DNA from 2 places in the Hydrogenophaga sp. SNF1 genome. Region 1 is predicted to be linked to the other one. Evidence: riboswitches for the same ligand, from Rfam matches in the RefSeq annotation. Region 1 holds a riboswitch; the other holds the start of a gene.

Region 1 (5,090 bases):
GTTCGCCGAGGGCGCTCGCGGCCACCTGGGCAAGCAGCTCATCGCCAAGTTCGACCTCGACAAGGGCAAGGACCCGTCGAGCTGGGCCATCGGCGTCAAGGAGCTGTGGGAGATCCCGGCCGACAAGGCCAGGCCCGGCCTGGTGGTGCACACCGCCGGCTGGCCCATGACGGACGACACCTTCGGCGGCGGCTTCCTCTACCACCTCGAGGACAACAAGGTCACGCTGGGCTTCGTCATCGGGCTGGACTACAGCAACCCCTGGCTCTCGCCCTTCGAGGAGATGCAGCGCTGGAAGACGCACCCGGCGATCAAGGCGCACATCGAAGGCGGCAAGCGCCTGGGCTACGGCGCGCGCGCCATCAACAACGGCACGCCGCAGGCCATGCCCAAGACGGTGTTCCCCGGCGGCGCGCTGGTGGGCTGCGACGCGGGCTACCTGAACGCCGCGCGCATCAAGGGCAGCCACGCGGCCATCAAGAGCGGCATGCTCTGCGCCGAGGCGGCCTTCGAGGCCGTGACGGCCGGCCGTTCGAGCGACGAGCTCTCGGCCTACCCCGCGGCCTTCGAGAAAAGCTGGCTGCACGAGGAACTCTGGCAGACCCGCAACTTCAAGGCCTGGTTCAAGAAGGGCCCGACCATCGGCAAGCTGATGACGGGCATCGAGCAGTGGTTCCTGCCCAAGATCGGCGTGAGCGCGCCGCCCTGGACCCTGCACCGCGACAAGCCCGACCACGAGTACCTCAAGCCCGCGGACCAGATGCCCAAGATCGCCTACCCCAAGCCGGACGGCGTGCTCAGCTTCGACCGCCTCTCCAGCGTCTTCGTCTCCAACACCAACCACGAGGAAAACCAGCCCGCGCACCTGACGCTGAAGAACAGCACGGTGCCGGTGCAGGTGAACCTGGCAAAGTACGCGGGCCCGGAAAGCCGCTACTGCCCGGCCGGCGTGTACGAGTTCGTGAAAACCGATGCGGGCGAGGACCGCCTGCAGATCAACGCGCAGAACTGCGTGCACTGCAAGACCTGCGACATCAAGGACCCGACCCAGAACATCGTGTGGGTAACGCCCGAAGGCGGCGGCGGTCCGAACTACGCGGGCATGTGAGGCCGCGGGCGTGTGACGTCTCTCACGCGATCGCCACGAAGCCGCCCCCGGGCGGCTTTTTCACGCCCGCGTGACACGCGAGCGTCATGCGCCCCGCCCAGAGTGCGGCGTCCACCGCTGCCTGCGCACCGCACATGCTCATCAAGACCGACAAAGGCCGCACCGAACTGCTCCCGGGCCAGCGCTCGCTGGGCCAGCGCGAGCGCGCCATCCTGCTGGTGGCCGATGGCCGCAAGTCCACCGCGTCGCTCCATGCCCTCTTCCATGGCGAAGGCCGCGCCATGGTGGAGGCGCTGCTGGCCGACGGCTACCTGATCGACGAAGCCCCGGCCGAGCCGCCCGCGCGCCCGGTGCCGCCGCCCCCGCGCGGCTCGGTGGACACCTTCAGCGGGCCACGCTCGCTGGCCAGCGCGCGCATGTTCCTGTTCGACCTGTCCGACCGCATGTTCGCCGCGCGCGACCGCGCCCTGGCCGACCGCTTCCGCCAGGCGCTGCGCGAGGCGCGCGACGCCGCCAGCATGATGGCCGTGGGCCAGGACATGCTCACCGAGATCGAGCGTGTCGCGGGCGCCGAGCGCGCCGCCTCGATCAGCGAGCGCCTGGCGAAGGTGCTGCCCGAGACCGCCCCGCAGGACGCCTGAGCGCGCCCTCGCGCCCCTGGGGACGCCGGGTGGCGTTGTCCGTGCACGCCGGGTTCCCGGCTAGAATTCGCCGCATTGTCAGGAGAGCGTTCCCCCGGGGAACCGCCGAAGGCGCAGGGGCCGGATCAGGCCCCGAACGCTCAGGCAAAAGGACTGGCAAACGCCCGCCACCCGGCGGGCGATCCCCCCTGGAGAGAGGCCCCACCCGATGGGGTCCACCGAAGGAGCAAGCGCGGCATCGCCCGCGTGAATCTCTCAGGTAAAGCGGACAGTGGGGCAGCGCACGGATGAACCCGTGTCCCGCCCCGCGAGGGGCCTGCCCCCGCCAGAGAACCCGCCGTGTCCGCCGACGCTTCCACCGACCTCCTCAAGACCCCGCTGCACGCGCTGCACCTCGAACTGGGCGCGCGCCTGGTGCCCTTCGCGGGCTACAGCATGCCGGTGCAGTACCCGGCCGGCCTCATGGCCGAGCACCTGCACACGCGCGAAGCCGCCGGCCTGTTCGACGTCTCGCACATGGGACAGCTGCGGCTCATCGGCCCCGACGCGGCCACCGCCTTCGAAAGCCTGATGCCGGTGGACGTGATCGGCCTGGCGCCCGGCAAGCAGCGCTACGGCCTGCTGCTCAGCGACGAGGGCACGGTCATCGACGACCTGATGTTCGTGAACCGGGGCGACGACCTTTTCGTCATCGTCAACGGCGCCTGCAAGCACGGCGACCTCAAGCACATCGTCGAGCGCATCGGCGCGCGCTGCACCGTGGAGCCGCAATTCGACCGCGGCCTGCTCGCGCTGCAGGGCCCGCGGGCCGTGACGGCCCTGCAGCGCCTGCTGCCCGGCGTGGAGAAGCTGGTCTTCATGACCGGTGGCGCCTTCAGCTGGCAGGGCAAGCCCCTGTTCGCCACGCGCAGCGGCTACACCGGCGAGGACGGCTTCGAGATCTCGCTGGCCGCGGCCGACACCGAGGCCTTCGCGCGCGCCCTGCTCGCGCAGCCCGAGGTGAAACCCGTCGGCCTGGGCGCGCGCAACTCGCTGCGCCTGGAAGCCGGCCTGTGTCTCTATGGCAACGACATCGACACCACCACGACCCCCGTGGAAGCCGCGCTCAACTGGGCCATGCAGAAGGTGCGCCGCACGGGCGGCGCGCGCGCGGGCGGCTTCCCTGGCGCCGAGCGCGTGCTCGCGCAGCTCGATGGCAGCGCGCCCCTGTCGCGCGTGCGCGTGGGCCTGCTCGCGCAGGAGCGGGTGCCGGTGCGCGAGCACACCGAACTGCAGAGCGAGGCCGGCGAGCGCCTCGGTGAAGTCACCAGCGGCCTGCTCGGCCCCAGCATCAACCAGCCCATCGCCATGGGCTATGTGCCACCGGCCTTCGCGGCCGTGGGCACGCGCCTGAACGCGCTGGTGCGCGGCAAGGCCGTGCCCATGCAGGTGGCCTCCCTGCCTTTCGTTCCCAACCGTTACCACCGCGGCTGATCGCCGCAGGAGCACAACCATGACCGTCAAGTACACCCCCGATCACGAGTGGATCCAGCTCGAGGACCACGAGGCCGCCGTCGTCGGCATCACCCTGCACGCGCAGGACGCGCTGGGCGACGTGGTCTTCGTCGAGCTGCCCGAGGTGGGCCGCACCTACGCCAAGGGCGAGGTCGCCGGCGTGGTCGAGTCGGTGAAGGCCGCGGCCGACGTCTACATGCCGCTGGACGGCGAGGTGACCGAGGTCAACGAAGCCCTGCGCGCCGACCCCTCGCTGGCCAACAGCGACCCCCTGGGCAAGGGCTGGTTCTTCAAGGTCCTGATCAAGGACATGGGCCAGTTCGATCCGCTCATGGACGAACCGGCCTACCAGAAGTTCGTCAAGGACAACGCCTGATTTTTCCCCCGCCACCGAGGCCCGCCATGCTCATGCCCTCCGTCAAGCCCCTGGGTGAACTCGAGAACGCCAGCGAATTCGTCGCGCGCCACATCGGCCTCGACGAAGCGGGCGAGCGCCACATGCTCTCGGTCATCGGCGAGGCCTCGCGTCGCGCGCTGATCGACAGCATCGTGCCGCGCCCGATCGCGCGCCGCCAGGGCATGCAGCTGCCCGCGCCGCTGACCGAGGCCGCCGCGCTGGCCGAGCTCCAGGGCATCGCGCGGCAGAACAAGCTGCTCAAGAGCTTCATCGGCCAGGGCTACCACGGCACCCACACACCGGGCGTCATCCTGCGCAACATCCTGGAGAACCCGGCCTGGTACACGGCCTACACACCCTACCAGGCCGAGATCTCCCAAGGCCGAATGGAGGCGCTGGTCAACTTCCAGACCATGGTCACCGACCTGACGGGCATGGACATCGCCAACGGCTCCATGCTCGACGAGGCCACGGCCGCGGCCGAGGCCATGACGCTGGCCAAGCGCTCCGTGAAGGCCAAGGGCCATGCCTTCGTGGTGTCGGGCGACACGCACCCGCAGACCATCGAGGTGATCCAGACGCGCGCGGCACCGCTGGGCCTGGAGGTGCGCGTGGCCATGTCGGGCGAAGAATGGGACGCCATGCTGGCGGCCGACGACTACTTCGCCGCCTTCACGCAGTACCCGGCCTCCAGTGGCTGGCTGCACGACTGGACGGCGGACGCCGCCACCGTGCACGGCAAGAACGCCGCCTTCATCGTGGCCGCCGACCTGCTGGCCCTGACCCTGATCAAGCCGCCCGGCGAGATGGGCGCCGACATCGTGGTCGGCACCACGCAGCGCTTCGGCATGCCCATGGGCAACGGCGGCCCGCACGCCGCCTACATGGCCTGCCGCGACGAGTTCAAGCGCAGCCTGCCCGGCCGTCTGGTGGGCGTGAGCGTGGACGCCCACGGCCAGCCGGCCTACCGCCTGGCCCTGCAGACGCGCGAGCAGCACATCCGCCGCGAGAAGGCCACCAGCAACATCTGCACCGCGCAGGTGCTGCCCGCCGTGATCGCCAGCATGTACGCCGTGTACCACGGCCCGCAGGGCTTGAAGCGCATCGCGCAGCGCGTGGCGGCCTACACGGCCATCCTGGCCAAGGGCCTGGCCCAGCTGGGCTACACCGACACGCACCACGGCGACCGGGGCGTGTTCGACACCCTCGCCCTGCGAGTGGACCCGGCCCGGGCGAACGCGCTCATGGCCCGTGCCGTGGCCCACGGCGCCAACCTGCGCCGGGCCTGGGACGGGTATGTGATCGTCACGCTGGACGAAACCACCACGCGCGAAGACATCGCCCTGCTGTGGACGATCTTCGCGACCGACGGCCAGGCCCTGCCCTCCGTGGAGGCCTTCGAGAAAGGCGTGGAGCCGCTGATCCCCGACGGCCTGCGCCGCCGCAGCGA
Region 2 (5,090 bases), 2.2 Mb from region 1:
GTCGAGATCGTCAACCCCGACCACGTCATCGCCACGCTGTCGGCCGGTGCCAAGCTGGACATGCAGATCAAGGTCGAAAAGGGCCGCGGCTACGTGCCTGGCACGCTGCGCCGTGGCGACGAAGCCGCCCGCTCGATCGGCCGCATCGTCCTCGACGCGTCCTTCTCGCCGGTCAAGCGCGTGAGTTACACGGTGGAAAGCGCCCGCGTCGAGCAGCGCACCGACCTCGACAAGCTGGTGCTCGAGATCGAGACCAACGGCTCCATTGGCCCCGAAGAGGCCGTGCGCGCCTCGGCCAAGATCCTCGTTGAACAGCTCGCCGTGTTCGCCCAGCTGGAAGGCGCCGACCTCTTCACGGAGGCGCCGCAACAGCGCAGCTCGCAGCAGTTCGACCCGATCCTGCTGCGCCCTGTGGACGAGCTCGAACTCACCGTGCGTTCGGCGAACTGCCTGAAGGCCGAGAACATCTATTACATCGGTGACCTGATCCAGCGCACCGAGAACGAGTTGCTCAAGACCCCGAACCTGGGCCGCAAGTCGCTCAACGAAATCAAGGAAGTGTTGGCCTCGCGTGGTCTCACGCTGGGCATGAAGCTCGAGAACTGGCCGCCCGCCGGCCTCGACAAGCACTGATCTCAACCCCTGAGCCCTCGGGCCAGGCCATGACGAACCGCCGGTACCTGATACGGCCGGCGGCAAAAGACGGAAAGGAAACACCATGCGTCACGGACACGGACTTCGCAAACTCAACCGCACCAGCGAGCACCGCCTCGCGATGCTGCGCAACATGATGAACTCGCTGCTCACGCACGAGGCCATCAAGACCACGCTGCCCAAGGCCAAGGAACTGCGCCGGGTCGTCGAGCCCATGATCACCCTGGCCAAAGAGCCGACGGTGGCCAACCGCCGCCTGGCCTTCAACCGCCTGCGCGATCGCGACGTGGTGGTCAAGCTGTTCGACGAACTCGGCCCGCGCTTCAAGGCCCGTCCCGGTGGCTACACCCGCATCCTGAAGATGGGTTTCCGCGTGGGCGACAACGCGCCCATGGCCCTGGTGGAGCTGGTTGACCGCGCCGAACCGGCCGCCGATGCCGGTGAAGCCGACAAAGCGTGATATAATTTTTGGCTTGACGCGGAGTGGAGCAGCCTGGTAGCTCGTTGGGCTCATAACCCAAAGGTCGCAAGTTCAAATCTTGCCTCCGCAACCAAACAAACCCAGTGCCAGCTGGTGAAGAAGGCCCTCGAATCGAGGGCCTTTTTTCTTGGTGGCGCCGCGAATGCCTGCCGCGCGCGGCGTCGGCCGGCGACGGCCCGGATGCCATAATCGCCGCACTGCGGGAGAGCGGGGCCCCGGGCCCCCGCCGAAGGCGCAAACTCCCATCATCGCTCAGGCACCAGGACCGCAGTCACCCATTTCGCCGACTGGAGAGCGGCCGTCGCACGGCCCACCGAAGGGGCAAGCCGCGTCAGCGGCTGAAACTCTCAGGTTCAAGGACAGAGGGGGAGGCGCAGCAGGATCGCATCGATGCGACGCGATCGCCTGCGACCACCTATTGGAGTCCTGGTGCCTTCTCCCCATCCGCACACCCCCCCGTCCCGGGGCGCGTCGACGCGCTTTGTCATTGCCCTTGTCCTGGGACTGCTCGCGGGTCTCTCGCTGGGCGGCGCCTACGCGCTTCACCGCCTGTGGCAGGAGCTGCCCAGCGTGGCGGCCCTGACCGACTACCGCCCCAAGCTGCCGCTGCGCATCCACGCCCGGGACGGCCGCCTGTTGGCCGAATACGGTGAGGAGCGCCGCGAGCTCGTGGCGATCGAGCAGATCCCCAAGCGCATGCGCGAGGCGCTGCTGGCCATCGAGGACGCGGGCTTCTACGCGCACCGCGGCGTGGACTTCTCCGGCCTGGCGCGCGCCGCCTGGAGCAACCTGTTCGCCGGGGGGCGCGCGCAGGGCGGCAGCACCATCACCATGCAAGTGGCCCGCATGTTCTTTCTCAGTCCCGAGAAGACCTACCGCCGCAAGATCATGGAGGTGCTGCTGGCCTGCAAGCTCGAGGCGCACCACGACAAGGACACCCTGCTCGAGCTCTACATGAACCAGGTCTACCTGGGTGAACGGGCCTATGGCTTTGCCGCCGCCGCCTCGGTGTACTTCGACAAGGCGCTGCATGAGCTCACGCTGGCCGAGGCCGCGATGCTGGCGGGCCTGCCCAAGGCGCCCTCGGCCTACAACCCCGTGGTCAACCGCGAGCGCGCCGTGGTGCGGCAGCGCTACATCCTGTCGCGCCTGTTGGCGCTCGGCTGGATCGACCAGGACGCGCACGACCAGGCCCAGGCCGAGCCCCTGGTCCTGCGCTCGCCCGAGCGCTTGGGTGGGCTGCACGTGGGGCATGCCGTGGAGCAGGCCCGCCAGCGGGTGGTGGAGCGTTTCGGCGACGCGGCGTACACGCGCGGTCTGGACGTGGTCCTCAGCATCGACGCGGACCTGCAGCGCGAGGCCATGCGCGCGCTGCGCGGCGGTTTGCTGCGCGCCCAGCAGCAGCGCGGCTACGCCGGACCGGAAGCCCGGCTGCCGCCGCCCTGGCGATTCGACCGGCCGGGGCTGCGGCGCGCGCTGGCCCCGTACCCCGACAGCGGCGAGCTGCAGGCGACCCTGGTGCGCGAGGTGTCGTCCGCGGGGCTGCAGGCCCACCTGCGCGACGGCAGCGCCATCGCGCTGGCGCACCGCGCCGGGCGGGGCCCGCGCATCGAGGTCGGTTCGGTGATCCGCGTGCAGCGCGACGCGGCACAGGGCTGGCGCCTGGCCCAGCTGCCGCGAATGGAGGGCGCCCTGGTCTCCATCGACATGGACACCGGTCACATCCTGGCCCTGGCCGGCGGCTTCGACCCGCGCCTGGGCCAGTACGACCACGCCATGCAGGCCCTGCGCCAACCCGGCTCCACCTTCAAGCCATTCGTCTACTCCGCGGCGCTGGAGCGCGGCTACTTCCCCGGCACGCTGGTGGAAGACCGCCAGCGCGTGGTGACGCCGGCCGCCCCGGGGCGCCGCGCCTGGGCTCCCCGCAACCACGGCGACCGCTACGACGGCTTCGTGACGGCCCGCGACGCGCTGGCGCGGTCCCGCAACGTGGCCACGGTGAACCTGATGGAGGCGGCGGGTGCGGTGTACGTGCGCGATTTCGCGGCGCGCTTCGGCTTCGATCCGCAACACAACCCGGCGGCCCTGCCACTGGCCCTGGGCGCGGGCGCGGTCTCGCCGCTGGGGCTGGCGCAGGCCTACGCGGTGTTCGGCAGCGGCGGCGAATGGCGTCCCGCCGTGCTGATCACCCGCGTGAGCGAGCGTGGCGGCGCGGTGCTGTACGACGCCGCCGACCCCGCGCCGGCGTTGCGCTCCGTCTCCGAGCGCAACGCCTACATCGTGGACAGCATGCTGCGCGACGTCGTGCAGCAGGGCACGGCGCGGCGTGCCCTGCGCCTGGGCCGCCCCGACGTGGCGGGCAAGACCGGCACCTCCAACCAGGCCCGCGACGTGTGGTTCGCGGGCTATTCGTCGGGGGTGTCCACCGTGGTGTGGATGGGCTACGACCAGCCGCGCAGCCTGGGCCGGGCCACCGGGGCCACGCACGCGCTGCCCGTGTGGACCGAGTTCATGGCCAGCGCCGTGGCTGGCCGCTCGCCGCGCCAGCGCGAGCGGCCTGGCGGCGTCGTGGTCCATGCCGGCGACTACGCCTATGCCGAGTACGCGGCCAGCGTTTGCGTGCAGGACGACAACGACCGGGTGGCGGGGCCGTTCGACTGCGCGCCGGATGCGCCCGGCGGGGCGCCGCCGGGTTGAGGGCGCGCAGGCCGCCGCGGCGGCCCGCGCGCCGGTGCGTCAGCCGCGCGCCTCGCTCAGTCGCTGCCCGGTCCGGGCCGGTGCGCCGCTGCGGTCCAGCAGGCCCAGCACCACCTGCAGCGCCAGCGCCACGGCACCGCCGATGAACACCAGGTCGCCGAAGGTGCGCACCCAGCGCAGCGTCTGCAGCAGCGGCTGCTGCATGAAGGTCTCGCTGCGGGCGTACCACAGGCCCTCGCCCACGCTCGCCATGAACTGGATGAAGCCGATCGGCAGCAGGCTGGTGAAGATCATCAGCACCAGGCCCAGGTTCAGGCCCCAGAAGCCGGCCTTCATCAGCGGCTCGCTGAACACGGCGCGGGGCCGCAGGTAGCGCAACACCATCAGCGTGAAGCCCAGTGCCAGGAAGCCATAGACGCCGAACAGGGCCGCGTGCGCGTGCACGGGCGTGGTGTTCAGGCCCTGGATGTAGTACAGCGAGATCGGCGGGTTGATCATGAAGCCGAAGACGCCCGCGCCCAGCATGTTCCAGAAGGCCACGGCGACGAAGCACAGCAGCGGCCACTTCAGGTCGTCCATCCAGGGCGCGCGGGTCTTCAGGCGCCAGTTCTCGAAGGCCTCGTGGCCCAGCACGATCAGTGGCACCACCTCCAGCGCGCTGAACGAGGCGCCCACGGCCATGACCGGCGTGGTGGTGCCCGCGAAGTACAGGTGGTGGAAGGTGCCCGGGATGCCGCCCAGCAGGAACAGCGAGGCCGAGGCCAGGCTGGCCGTGGTGGCCATGCGGCGCGACACCAGCCCCATGCTGGAGAAAACGAAGGCCAGGGCGGTGGTGGCGAAGACCTCGAAGAAGCCCTCCACCCACAGGTGCACCACCCACCAGCGCCAGTACTCCATCACCGACAGGCTGGTGCGCTCGCCGTAGAACAGGCCCGCGCCGTAGAACAGGCCGATCGCGCCGACCGAGGCCGTGAGCAGGGCCAGCAGGTTCTTGTCCTGGCCGTCGCGCGCGAACAGCGCGGGCAGCACGCCGCGCAGCATCAGCACCAGCCAGAGCAGGATGCCGACCCACTTGAGGATCTGCCAGATCCGTCCCAGGTCCACGTACTCGTAGCCCTGGTGGCCCAGCCAGAAGTTCCACTCGGGCGGCATCTTCTGCGCGATGGCCAGGTAGTTGCCCACGAAGGAACCGACGCAGACGAAGACCAGCGCCCAGAACAGCACGTCCACGCCCAGCTTCTGGAACCTCGGGTCCTTG

What was found. Region 1 has a riboswitch for glycine ahead of gcvT (glycine cleavage system aminomethyltransferase GcvT). Riboswitches for the same ligand answer to the same signal wherever they lie in the genome.
Region 2: it holds a riboswitch for glycine, as region 1 does, so the genes downstream of both, SOM08_RS18995 (PBP1A family penicillin-binding protein) here and gcvT (glycine cleavage system aminomethyltransferase GcvT) in region 1, are expected to answer to the same signal.

Annotation. Positions count from the first base shown of each region.
Region 1 is NZ_CP139793.1:1,745,143-1,750,232, reverse strand. It holds gene SOM08_RS08460 (electron transfer flavoprotein-ubiquinone oxidoreductase) at 1-1,108, shown strand, start outside; gene SOM08_RS08455 (hypothetical protein) at 1,243-1,749, shown strand; glycine riboswitch at 1,819-1,915, shown strand; glycine riboswitch at 1,928-2,031, shown strand; gene gcvT (glycine cleavage system aminomethyltransferase GcvT) at 2,089-3,222, shown strand; gene gcvH (glycine cleavage system protein GcvH) at 3,242-3,619, shown strand; gene gcvP (aminomethyl-transferring glycine dehydrogenase) at 3,646-5,090, shown strand, end outside.
Region 2 is NZ_CP139793.1:3,970,597-3,975,686, reverse strand. It holds gene SOM08_RS19010 (DNA-directed RNA polymerase subunit alpha) at 1-633, shown strand, start outside; gene rplQ (50S ribosomal protein L17) at 719-1,114, shown strand; tRNA gene SOM08_RS19000 (tRNA-Met) at 1,132-1,208, shown strand; glycine riboswitch at 1,413-1,508, shown strand; gene SOM08_RS18995 (PBP1A family penicillin-binding protein) at 1,565-3,832, shown strand; gene SOM08_RS18990 (nitric-oxide reductase large subunit) at 3,872-5,090, opposite strand, start outside.